3 regions of the uncultured Psychrobacillus sp. genome follow, and region 2 is predicted to be linked to each of the others. Evidence: riboswitches for the same ligand, from Rfam matches in the RefSeq annotation. Region 2 holds a riboswitch; each other region holds the start of a gene.
What was found. A riboswitch is a leader RNA that binds a small molecule or an ion and turns the genes downstream of it on or off. The one in region 2 is predicted to bind S-adenosylmethionine.
Positions count from the first base shown of each region.

Region 1: another riboswitch for S-adenosylmethionine. It lies ahead of Q0371_RS12905 (MetQ/NlpA family ABC transporter substrate-binding protein); the one in region 2 lies ahead of Q0371_RS04640 (methionine ABC transporter ATP-binding protein).
Region 3: another riboswitch for S-adenosylmethionine. It lies ahead of Q0371_RS05800 (PLP-dependent transferase); the one in region 2 lies ahead of Q0371_RS04640 (methionine ABC transporter ATP-binding protein).

Region 1 covers NZ_CALIED010000066.1:87,604-90,722, forward strand. Annotated here, with positions in the region: gene Q0371_RS12895 (pyridoxal phosphate-dependent aminotransferase) at 1-208, shown strand, start outside; gene Q0371_RS12900 (hypothetical protein) at 477-1,130, shown strand; SAM riboswitch class I at 1,456-1,569, shown strand; gene Q0371_RS12905 (MetQ/NlpA family ABC transporter substrate-binding protein) at 1,663-2,472, shown strand; gene Q0371_RS12910 (ATP-binding cassette domain-containing protein) at 2,655-3,119, shown strand, end outside.
Region 2 covers NZ_CALIED010000020.1:31,167-34,285, reverse strand. Annotated here, with positions in the region: gene Q0371_RS04660 (arsenate reductase family protein) at 1-240, shown strand, start outside; gene gcvH (glycine cleavage system protein GcvH) at 314-694, shown strand; gene Q0371_RS04650 (toprim domain-containing protein) at 769-1,119, shown strand; gene Q0371_RS04645 (thioredoxin family protein) at 1,130-1,450, shown strand; SAM riboswitch class I at 1,490-1,594, shown strand; gene Q0371_RS04640 (methionine ABC transporter ATP-binding protein) at 1,686-2,711, shown strand; gene Q0371_RS04635 (methionine ABC transporter permease) at 2,704-3,119, shown strand, end outside.
Region 3 covers NZ_CALIED010000023.1:50,134-53,252, forward strand. Annotated here, with positions in the region: gene Q0371_RS05790 (YdcF family protein) at 68-655, opposite strand; gene Q0371_RS05795 (glycerol-3-phosphate acyltransferase) at 674-1,315, opposite strand; SAM riboswitch class I at 1,460-1,576, shown strand; gene Q0371_RS05800 (PLP-dependent transferase) at 1,698-2,990, shown strand; gene Q0371_RS05805 (homoserine dehydrogenase) at 3,115-3,119, shown strand, end outside.

The sequences.
Region 1 (3,119 bases), on a different contig from region 2:
AGGCTCTTTCTTCGCTTGGCTTCCAGTTCCAAATGGCTATACTAGCGAGGAATTTGCAGACCTTCTTTTAGAAAAAGCTGATGTTGCAGTCGCTGCTGGAAACGGCTTCGGTAAGCATGGAGAAGGTTATGTACGGGTGGGGTTATTAGTTGATGAGGATCGACTCGTCGAAGCTGTAGAAAGAATAGAAAAGCTACAGCTTTTTTAACAAGTAAATCAGTTTCTGTTTTTAAAATAACCAGTATTTTATTTTGAAAGTTTACTTAAAACTTCTTGCAAAAGTTATTTAAAATGAAAATGGCTATGTTAAAGGCAAAGGTAGACTTATGTAAAATGGTATTAAAAAGTTTGTGAAAGAATGTATTTAAACTAACGCTCGAGGCTAGTTTAATGAACTCAAAGCCTATATATTAATTTATTTCAAAATATGAATGTAATTTATGTTACAATTGGTTAATTATTGTAGGAGGTAAAAAATGAAAAAAAATATTTTTATAGCGATTGTATTTACTTTAGTAGCGATATTTTCCTTCACTATCACATCAGAAGCTTCATCAACACAAGTTATGTGGGGGAAAACGGAATTAAAAAAAGGTCAGATTGGTAAAGTAACACTTTACGCAGATGTGGCAACATATAAGGCGGATGGCTCTAGAGGAAAAGTGTTACCAGCAGGTGGAGAGTATCGTGTCTATACATTCCGTACAGATATATACGGAGGAGAATACGGTCTAGGGGACGGATTGTTTGTCAATATGTACAGTGCTTTAAAGTATGAAACGCCTTCTAAAGCAAAACTTGCATTATTAGTAGATTCTTCTACAAAAGTTATGTGGGGAAAAACGGAACTTAAAGCAGGTCAAATCGGAAAGGTTACAATCCTTAAGGAAACTACTTTATTTAAAGTAATTAATAGTGTTGATGGTGGCGAACCTGGTCTTGAACCTATCCGACAATTAATGCCTAACGAAGAATTCCGAGTGTATTCAGCTAAACAACCACTTGATGGATATGTTCCCATGTATGGTCTAGGTGGTGGGTATTATATTGTACAAAACAATACCATGTTAAATGGAGTTACTGTAAAGTATGAAACTCCATCTAGAGCAAAACTTGCATTACTGAATTAAAATAGTCACCGAAGGGGCTTTAGTAAAAAAATGCACATAAAAAGTGAGCTTGGAGATACATTTCCAGCTCACTTTTTATATGAATTTTAAATCACCCCTTACCTTTAACATAACCATGAAAATAAAGCGTAAAGCTAAATGTAAACCTTTTAAATGCTCCCATCTTAGTATTTCCACATAAATCACTTTTGTATAATTATTTATATAATATTCTATTTGAATTTTTCTAAACAATTATAAAAATATAAAAATATCTATTGACTTCAATAGAGCAGTGTAGTAAATTCTTTCTATAGTAAAAACGAAAAACTTAATAGATTATTATCTCTTATCAAGAGTAGCTGAGGGACTGGCCCGTTGAAGCTCGGCAACCATCTATACTAAAAAAGTATAGAAAGGTGCTAAATCCTGCAAAACATTTTGTTTTGGAAGATAAGAGAGGACAATACATATTTGTGTGCCTCTCTTTCTTTTGAAAGAGAGGCTTTTATATTTATTCGTTTTTATTAATACATATTCAGGAGGAATTACAATGAAAAAATTTAGCTTAGTGTTATCAGGAGTTTTATTAACAGGGTTGCTCTCGGCTTGTGGTGATGATGCTACATCAGGACCATTAGATGAAAATAAATTAGTTGTTGGCGTTACGTCAGGTCCACATGAACAAGTTACTGAGGTTGTTGCTGAAATTGCAGCACGTGATGGACTAGAAATTGAGATTAAGGCTTTTTCAGATTTCATACTTCCAAACACTGCCCTTGATGAAGGAAGCTTGGACGCAAACAGTTATCAAACTCTACCTTTTCTTGACTCATTTAACGAAAATAATGATACAGAGCTAGTACCAGTCGCTGAGACTATTTTACTTCCAATGGGCGTTTATTCTGAAAAGTATACATCCTTCGATGAACTGCCAGATGGAGCTACCTTTGGACTACCGAATGATCCAACACAAGGTGCACGAGCTTTAGACATATTAGAAGTAAATGGTTTTATCAAAGTGAAAGAAGGTAAAAAAGGAAATGCTTCTATTCATGACATTGAAGAAAACCCTAAAAACCTTGAATTCGTTGAATTAGAGGCAGCGCAAATAGTAAAACAGCTTAGTGAGGTCGATGCTGCAGCAATCAATTCCAATTATGCTTTAGAAGCTGGTATTAACCCTGGAGAAGAATCAATTTTGTTAGAGTCAGCTGATTCCCCATACGTTAACCATATTGTTGTTCGTAAGGAAAACGAAAATGATCCTGCCATCCAAAAATTCATTAAAGCATACCATTCCGACGAAGTTAGAGAATTTATTGAAGAAGAATTCCAAGGCTCCGCACTAGCAGGTTGGTAAATTAGAAAAGCGTAGGCGCCTATCTCTAATCGACAGGCAAATGGGAAAATGCGAGGAGGCAGGTCCACAGCCACCAGAGTATTTTCCCATTTGACCCCGAGGGGCAAGGCGCCGAAGCTAGACATCAAGAAAAACGCAAGCGTATAGCTCTGCCGGCGTTTCTTTAGAAAGGAAGATCATTCATGATAGTTTTAGAAAATATTACCAAAGAATTCAACAGTAAAAGTAGTACGGTAAAGGCTGTAAATAATGTAAGCATACACGTAAAAAAAGGTGAAATTCATGGGGTTATAGGCTATAGCGGTGCAGGGAAAAGCACGCTCATTCGCTGTGTTAATCTCTTAGAGAAACCAACATCCGGAAAAGTATACATAAACGGCAATAACATTACCCCCCTCCCCCCAGCGAAGCTACGTATGGTACGAAATAAAATAGGAATGATCTTTCAAGGATTTAACCTTCTAAAAACAGCAACTGTTTATGATAATATTGCCATTCCATTAAAGCTACTCGGCTATGATAAAACAGAAGTAAAAAGTAGAGTAGAAAAGTACTTAGAAATAGTTGGTTTATCTGATAAGTATAAAAGCTATCCAAACCAGCTTTCAGGAGGGCAAAAACAACGCGTCGCAATAGCTAGAGCCCTT
Region 2 (3,119 bases):
CTATTAAAGGAAATGGTGGCACAAGGCGATTATGAACTGAAAAAATTCTTTAATACTAGCGGCGTAAAATATCGTGAATTACAATTGAAGGACAAGCTTCCTACAATGTCGGAGGATGAGCAGTTAGAGCTGCTTGCTTCGGATGGAAAATTGATTAAACGACCTCTTGTATATAATGGACATAAGCTAACGCTTGGTTTTAAAGAAGAGCAGTTTGAAGACATGTGGAAAACCTCTTAAAGCACCTTGTATTTACTATGAAAATATGTGAATATTAAATAGAATGGATTAATTATTTGAGAGGGGTTTATTTATGAGCGTACCTAAAGATTTTAAGTACTCAGCTGAACATGAATGGGTAAAAAATGAGGACGGAAATGTCCGTATTGGAATTACTCATTTTGCACAATCTGAACTTGGAGATATCGTATTCGTTGAACTTCCACAAGTTGGCGATGAGATCAAGGCAGGAGACGCTTTTGGTAGCGTTGAATCCGTAAAAACTGTTTCAGAATTATATGCACCTATCAGTGGTAAAGTAGTAGAAGTAAATACTGAGCTAGAAGATAGCCCCGAATTTGTTAATGAATCACCTTATGAAAATGCATGGATGATCGTGGTTGAGCCTTCTGACGTATCAGAAGTGGACAGCTTATTATCTCCTGAAAAGTACGAAGAATTAATAGCAGAGTAATAATGAAAACGCCGGTTAATAATCGGCGTTTTTTTCATATAATAAAGGAAAGGATAAGTTGGGAGAGAAGCTAAATGGCACATGTATTTAGTGATAAAATAATTATCGTTGAGGGTAGGTCTGATAAGCTGCAATTATTAAGCCTTCTCGATGAATCTCCAGAAATTATATGTACTAATGGAACGATATCCGATGTAAAATTGGAGGAGCTATTAAGCCCTTATGATGGCTTGCCGATTTATGCTTTTCTAGATGCAGACAAATCCGGGGAACAAATCCGATCGGTCGTTAGGAAGGAGTATCCAGAGGCAATTCATTTGTATACGAACCCGACGTATGGCGAAGTAGCAAACACACCGGCGAAGGTTTTGGCATCTATATTAAAACGTGTTAATATTAAGGTGAAAAAAGAATTTTTACCTTAGGATGATGTGTATGAATGAATGGACTAGAGAACAATGGGATAGCGCTAAAAACAATTCAACACTTACCTTGTTTTATATCTATACGCCTATGTGTGGAACGTGTCAGGTAGCAAGTAAAATGATGAATGTTATTAAAGAAATGGTTACCTATCCAATTGGTCAGGCAAATATTAATTTTCTAGGTGATTTGGCGATAGAACAGGAAATTGAAAGCGTACCTTGTCTTCTTATTACAAAACATGGGAAAGTGGAAAAGAAAATCTATGCTTTTCAATCAGTTCCTTACTTATTGGAAACAATAAAGGCTATTGACGAAGATGGAAACCTATGATAATATTCGTTATGTTGAAAACACAATTTAATAGTGTCGCTCTTATTAAGAGAGGTGGAGGGAAGTGCCCTTTGAAGCCCGGCAACCGTCATGAAAGTGAAATGGTGCCAAGTCACGCAAAGCTATAGCTTTGGGAAATGAGAGAATGGATGAACGTTATTTTAAATAGATAACATACACCCCTTCTGCTCTTTTGCAGAAGGGGTTTTTTATTAGGAAAGGTGGTCAGATTTACTTGATTAGTTTAAAAGACGTTTCGAAAAGATTTATTACAAAGCAAGGAGAAATCGTTGCAGTTGATAGTGTAAATCTGGACATACAGCGTGGAGAAATTTTCGGGATTATTGGATACAGCGGAGCGGGCAAGAGTACGCTAATACGTTTGTTGAATGGGCTAGAAAAGCCATCTGACGGTCATATTACAGTGAATGGCCAGGAAATTACATCTATTAATGAGGACAAGCTTCGAAGCTTTCGTCAAAAAGTAAGCATGATCTTCCAGCATTTCAATTTACTTTGGTCGCGAACAGTCGCTGAAAATATAGCATTCCCATTAGAAATTGCAGGAGTTCCAAAGGAAAAAAGAAAAGCTAGAGTAGAGGAGCTTTTAAGCCTTGTTGGATTGGAAGGAAGAGGAGACTCTTACCCATCTCAATTATCTGGAGGACAAAAGCAACGCGTAGGAATTGCAAGAGCGTTGGCTAATGGTCCAGAGGTATTGCTTTGTGATGAGGCAACATCAGCTCTTGACCCTGAAACAACCGACTCCATTTTAGACTTGCTCGTAAGCATTAATGAAAAACTAGGATTAACCATTGTGTTAATCACCCATGAGATGCAAGTTATTCAAAAGATCTGTAACCGAGTAGCGGTTATGGAAAATGGGCAAGTTGTAGAAGAGGGAGATGTGCTTGAGGTATTCCAAAAGCCACAACAGCCTATTACAAAGCGTTTCGTTTCTCAAATTTCAGATTCTAAAGAACCAATTCAAACCATTCAAAACCTAGTTAAGCTTTATCCAAACGGCAAGCTAGTTAAGCTCGTTTTCGTTGGAGATACTACAGAGCAACCAATTCTTTCGAGATTAATCAAACAGTTCGATTTAGAGGTAAACATCGTGCAAGGGAATATCTCTCACACGAAAAGTGGAGCGTTCGGGACACTAATCCTGCAAATCGATGGAAATGAACAAGCGGTGGAAAAGGCAATAGAATTTATCCACGCGCAAAAAGTTAAAACTGAGGTGATCAACAATGATTGAATCGTTATTTCCAAATGTTGATTGGCCTAAAATGTGGGAAGCCACTATAGAAACCCTTTATATGACTGCAATTTCTACAGTCCTAACAGCAATCTTTGGACTAATTTTAGGATTATTATTGTTTTTGACAAGCCCACACCAAGCATGGGCAAATAAAATAGCAAACTGGTTGACCAGTGGAGTAGTCAATATTTTCCGTTCTATTCCGTTTATTATTTTAATCATTTTGTTGATACCATTTACAACGTTGTTGACGGGATCGATGCGCGGTCCGAATGCGGCCATCCCTGCATTAGTAATTGGAGCTGCTCCATTTTATGCCCGTATGGTTTTAATCGCACTACGAGAAATCGACAAGGGTGTTTTAGAGGCAGCTAAATCAATGGGTGCTAAATCCTCTACAATCAT
Region 3 (3,119 bases), on a different contig from region 2:
GAGCGAGCTGGGGGAGGGAGAAAGAAGGGGGTAGCAAAGCTACTCTTCTTTTTTTATCCCTCCCTTGTTATTCTCCGGAGACAAAGGTTTTTAGCAAGGCCGCTCTTTCGCGCAAACGTAGTTTTGCCTCTGAAATTTGTGGTGTCCTAGCTGCTACCACGTCTGCGTCCCATCCTATTCCCTCAGCTATAATTTTTGCTCGCTGTAAATGGAAATCACTCGTAATAATTGTGACAGAGGTAACGCTGTCAGGGAGAAGCTGTTGAGAGTATAAAAGGTTTTCATACGTAGAGGTAGATTGATCTTCTACTATGATTCGACTCTCCATAATTCCATTCTCTACGAGATAGTTCTTCATGACTATAGCTTCTTCTATATCCTCATCTTGTCCCTGTCCTCCAGTAACAACAAGTTTTACAGATGGGTATTTTTCAGCATAATCTAGTGCTGCTTCCAAACGATAAAGAAGTGCTAGAGAAGGGATGTGCCCTTTTTTGACCTTGGCCCCTAACACAATGGCATACTCATTGGAACCGTCGGCCTTAGGCTTTAACCCATCCTCGAGCCATTTACTTGTAAGCATCCACATACCTAATCCGCTCGATGCGATTATTATGAATGGAATGACCACAATCCACCTCTTTTTTTTGCTCATTTAACTCACTCTTTTCCTTTAAACCGAAGGCTTCTTTTTCTTTATAACAGAGGAAATTTTTGTTTCTTCGTTCCGTATTAATCGTTGGACATTCTCTATGTGTAAGAAGGAAGCCATTAAAAATAGGAAGCCTGCTATTAAGATTGGCCCTGTTCCATCTGCTGTCCAGACAGAGGCTCCTAAAAATATGAGGTAAAAAAACAAAACCCCAATCAACAAATAATCTGTTAAAAGTGTAACGCAGATTAATATAAGCAATCCAGCCAGTCCGACCGGCCAATGTAATGCAAGTAAAACCCCGATAATGGAGGCTGTGCCTTTCCCACCTTTAAATTTTGTGAAAACTGGAAAGTTGTGTCCTAAAATAACCGCGGCACCAGCTAGATAAAGAAGTAGATCCAGCTCTGATGAACTAAACAAGCTCCACTGCTCAGAAAGTACACGTACGCCAATAATCATAATGGCACCCTTTAATATATCTATGACTCCCACTAAAACACCATACTTCCAGCCAAGTACGACAGTAGCATTGGATGCTCCGGAATTATTTAGACCTTCTTTTTTTATATTAACTCCACTCATCCATTGAGCGAGTTTAGATCCATGTAGCGAACCAATAATGTAGCCTGTTAGGAGAATGCTAACAATCCAAACAATCATTCTATGACACCCCTTATAAAATTATTCTATCTATTATATTAAACGATTAAAAAAAGAAGAAGTTTCAGAATTTTTATAAAATGACTTGACATCTAAATATATGGAGACTTATACTGTGTAACAAGATGGAATACTAATCAAATACTCTTATCAAGAGTGACTGAGGGAATAGGCCCTAAGAAGTCCGGCAACCACCAAGTTCTATAACTTGGAAAGGTGCTAAATCCTACAAATTCTTTAATAGAATTTGGAAGATAAGAGGAGGAACATGTCATCAATTTGACCCCTCTTCTTAATTGAAGAGGGGTTTTTATAGTTGTCAGTTCTATAATCCTCTCTGGCCTCCAGCATCCATCTAATCTACTAAATCGGAGGAATTCAAATGACTAATCTTCAAAAAGAAACACTTCTATTACACGGTGGACAAACGCCTGATCCAGTGACAGGATCTAGAGCAGTACCTATTTACAAAACAACCTCATATGTATTTCAAAACACAGAGCATGCACAAAATCTATTTGCCTTGAAAGAGACTGGTAATATCTATTCCAGAATCACAAACCCAACAGTAGATGTTTTTGAACAAAGAATTGCATTACTGGAAGGAGGAACAGCAGCAGTAGCACTTTCCTCAGGAGCAGCAGCCATAGCATTTTCTATTTTGAACATTGCTGGAACTGGAGATGAAATTATAGCTGCTGAAAATTTATACGGAGGAACTTTTAATCTATTTGCACATACACTCCCACGTTATGGGATTACAGTAAAATTCGTAGATTCCTCTGACCCAGAAAATTTCCGTAAAGCTGTTACAGACAAAACGAAAGGCTTCTTTGCAGAAATCATTGGAAATCCAAGCTTAAATGTTCTAGACGTAGAAGCTGTTTCAAAGATTTCAAATGAAGTAGGAGTTCCATTATTAGTAGATAACACATTTGCTACACCTTTTGGTTCAAATCCTATAGAGTATGGAGCTAACATTGTTATACATTCTGCAACGAAGTGGATTGGAGGACATGGGACAACAATTGGTGGTGTAGTAGTAGATGGAGGGAATTTCAATTGGAACTCCGATAAATTTCCAGGATTTACAGAGCCTGATGTTACTTATCATGGGCTACGTTATGGAATCGACGTACCAAATGTGGCATTTGCAATTAAGCTAAGAGTTCAGTTGCTTCGGGATTTTGGTCCTACTCTTAGCCCAGAGGCAGCATTTTCCTTTCTTCAAGGACTAGAAACACTTCACTTAAGAGTGCCAAAACATAACGAAAATGCACAGAAGATTGCAGAGTACTTAAATGCAAATGAGGAAGTGTCATGGGTTAACTACTTAGGGCTTGAAAACCATCCAACGCACGAGCTGGCTAAAAAGTATTTAAAAAATGGCTTCGGTTCTATTCTGACATTTGGAGTGAAGGGAGGCAGAGAAGCAGGTAGACAAATTATTGATAATATTGAAATTTGGTCTCATGTTGCTAATGTAGGAGACGCAAAATCCTTAATTATCCACCCAGCTTCTACTACTCACCAACAGCTTACTCCAGAGGATTTAGTAAAAACAGGTGTTACAGAGGATCTAATCCGCTTGTCTGTTGGCTTGGAGGCTGTTGAAGACTTACAAAATGCACTCGAAAAAGTACTTTTGAGAAAAACAAATGTCCTCTCTAGATAGAATCCTATTGTATAATGAATAAAAATAGTCTACAATATGTAAAATAGTCAATAAATTTATTGAAATATTACACAAGTGCGATTATTTATATTCAATTGTACAGATTCATTTTGGAGGAGACAGCATGGC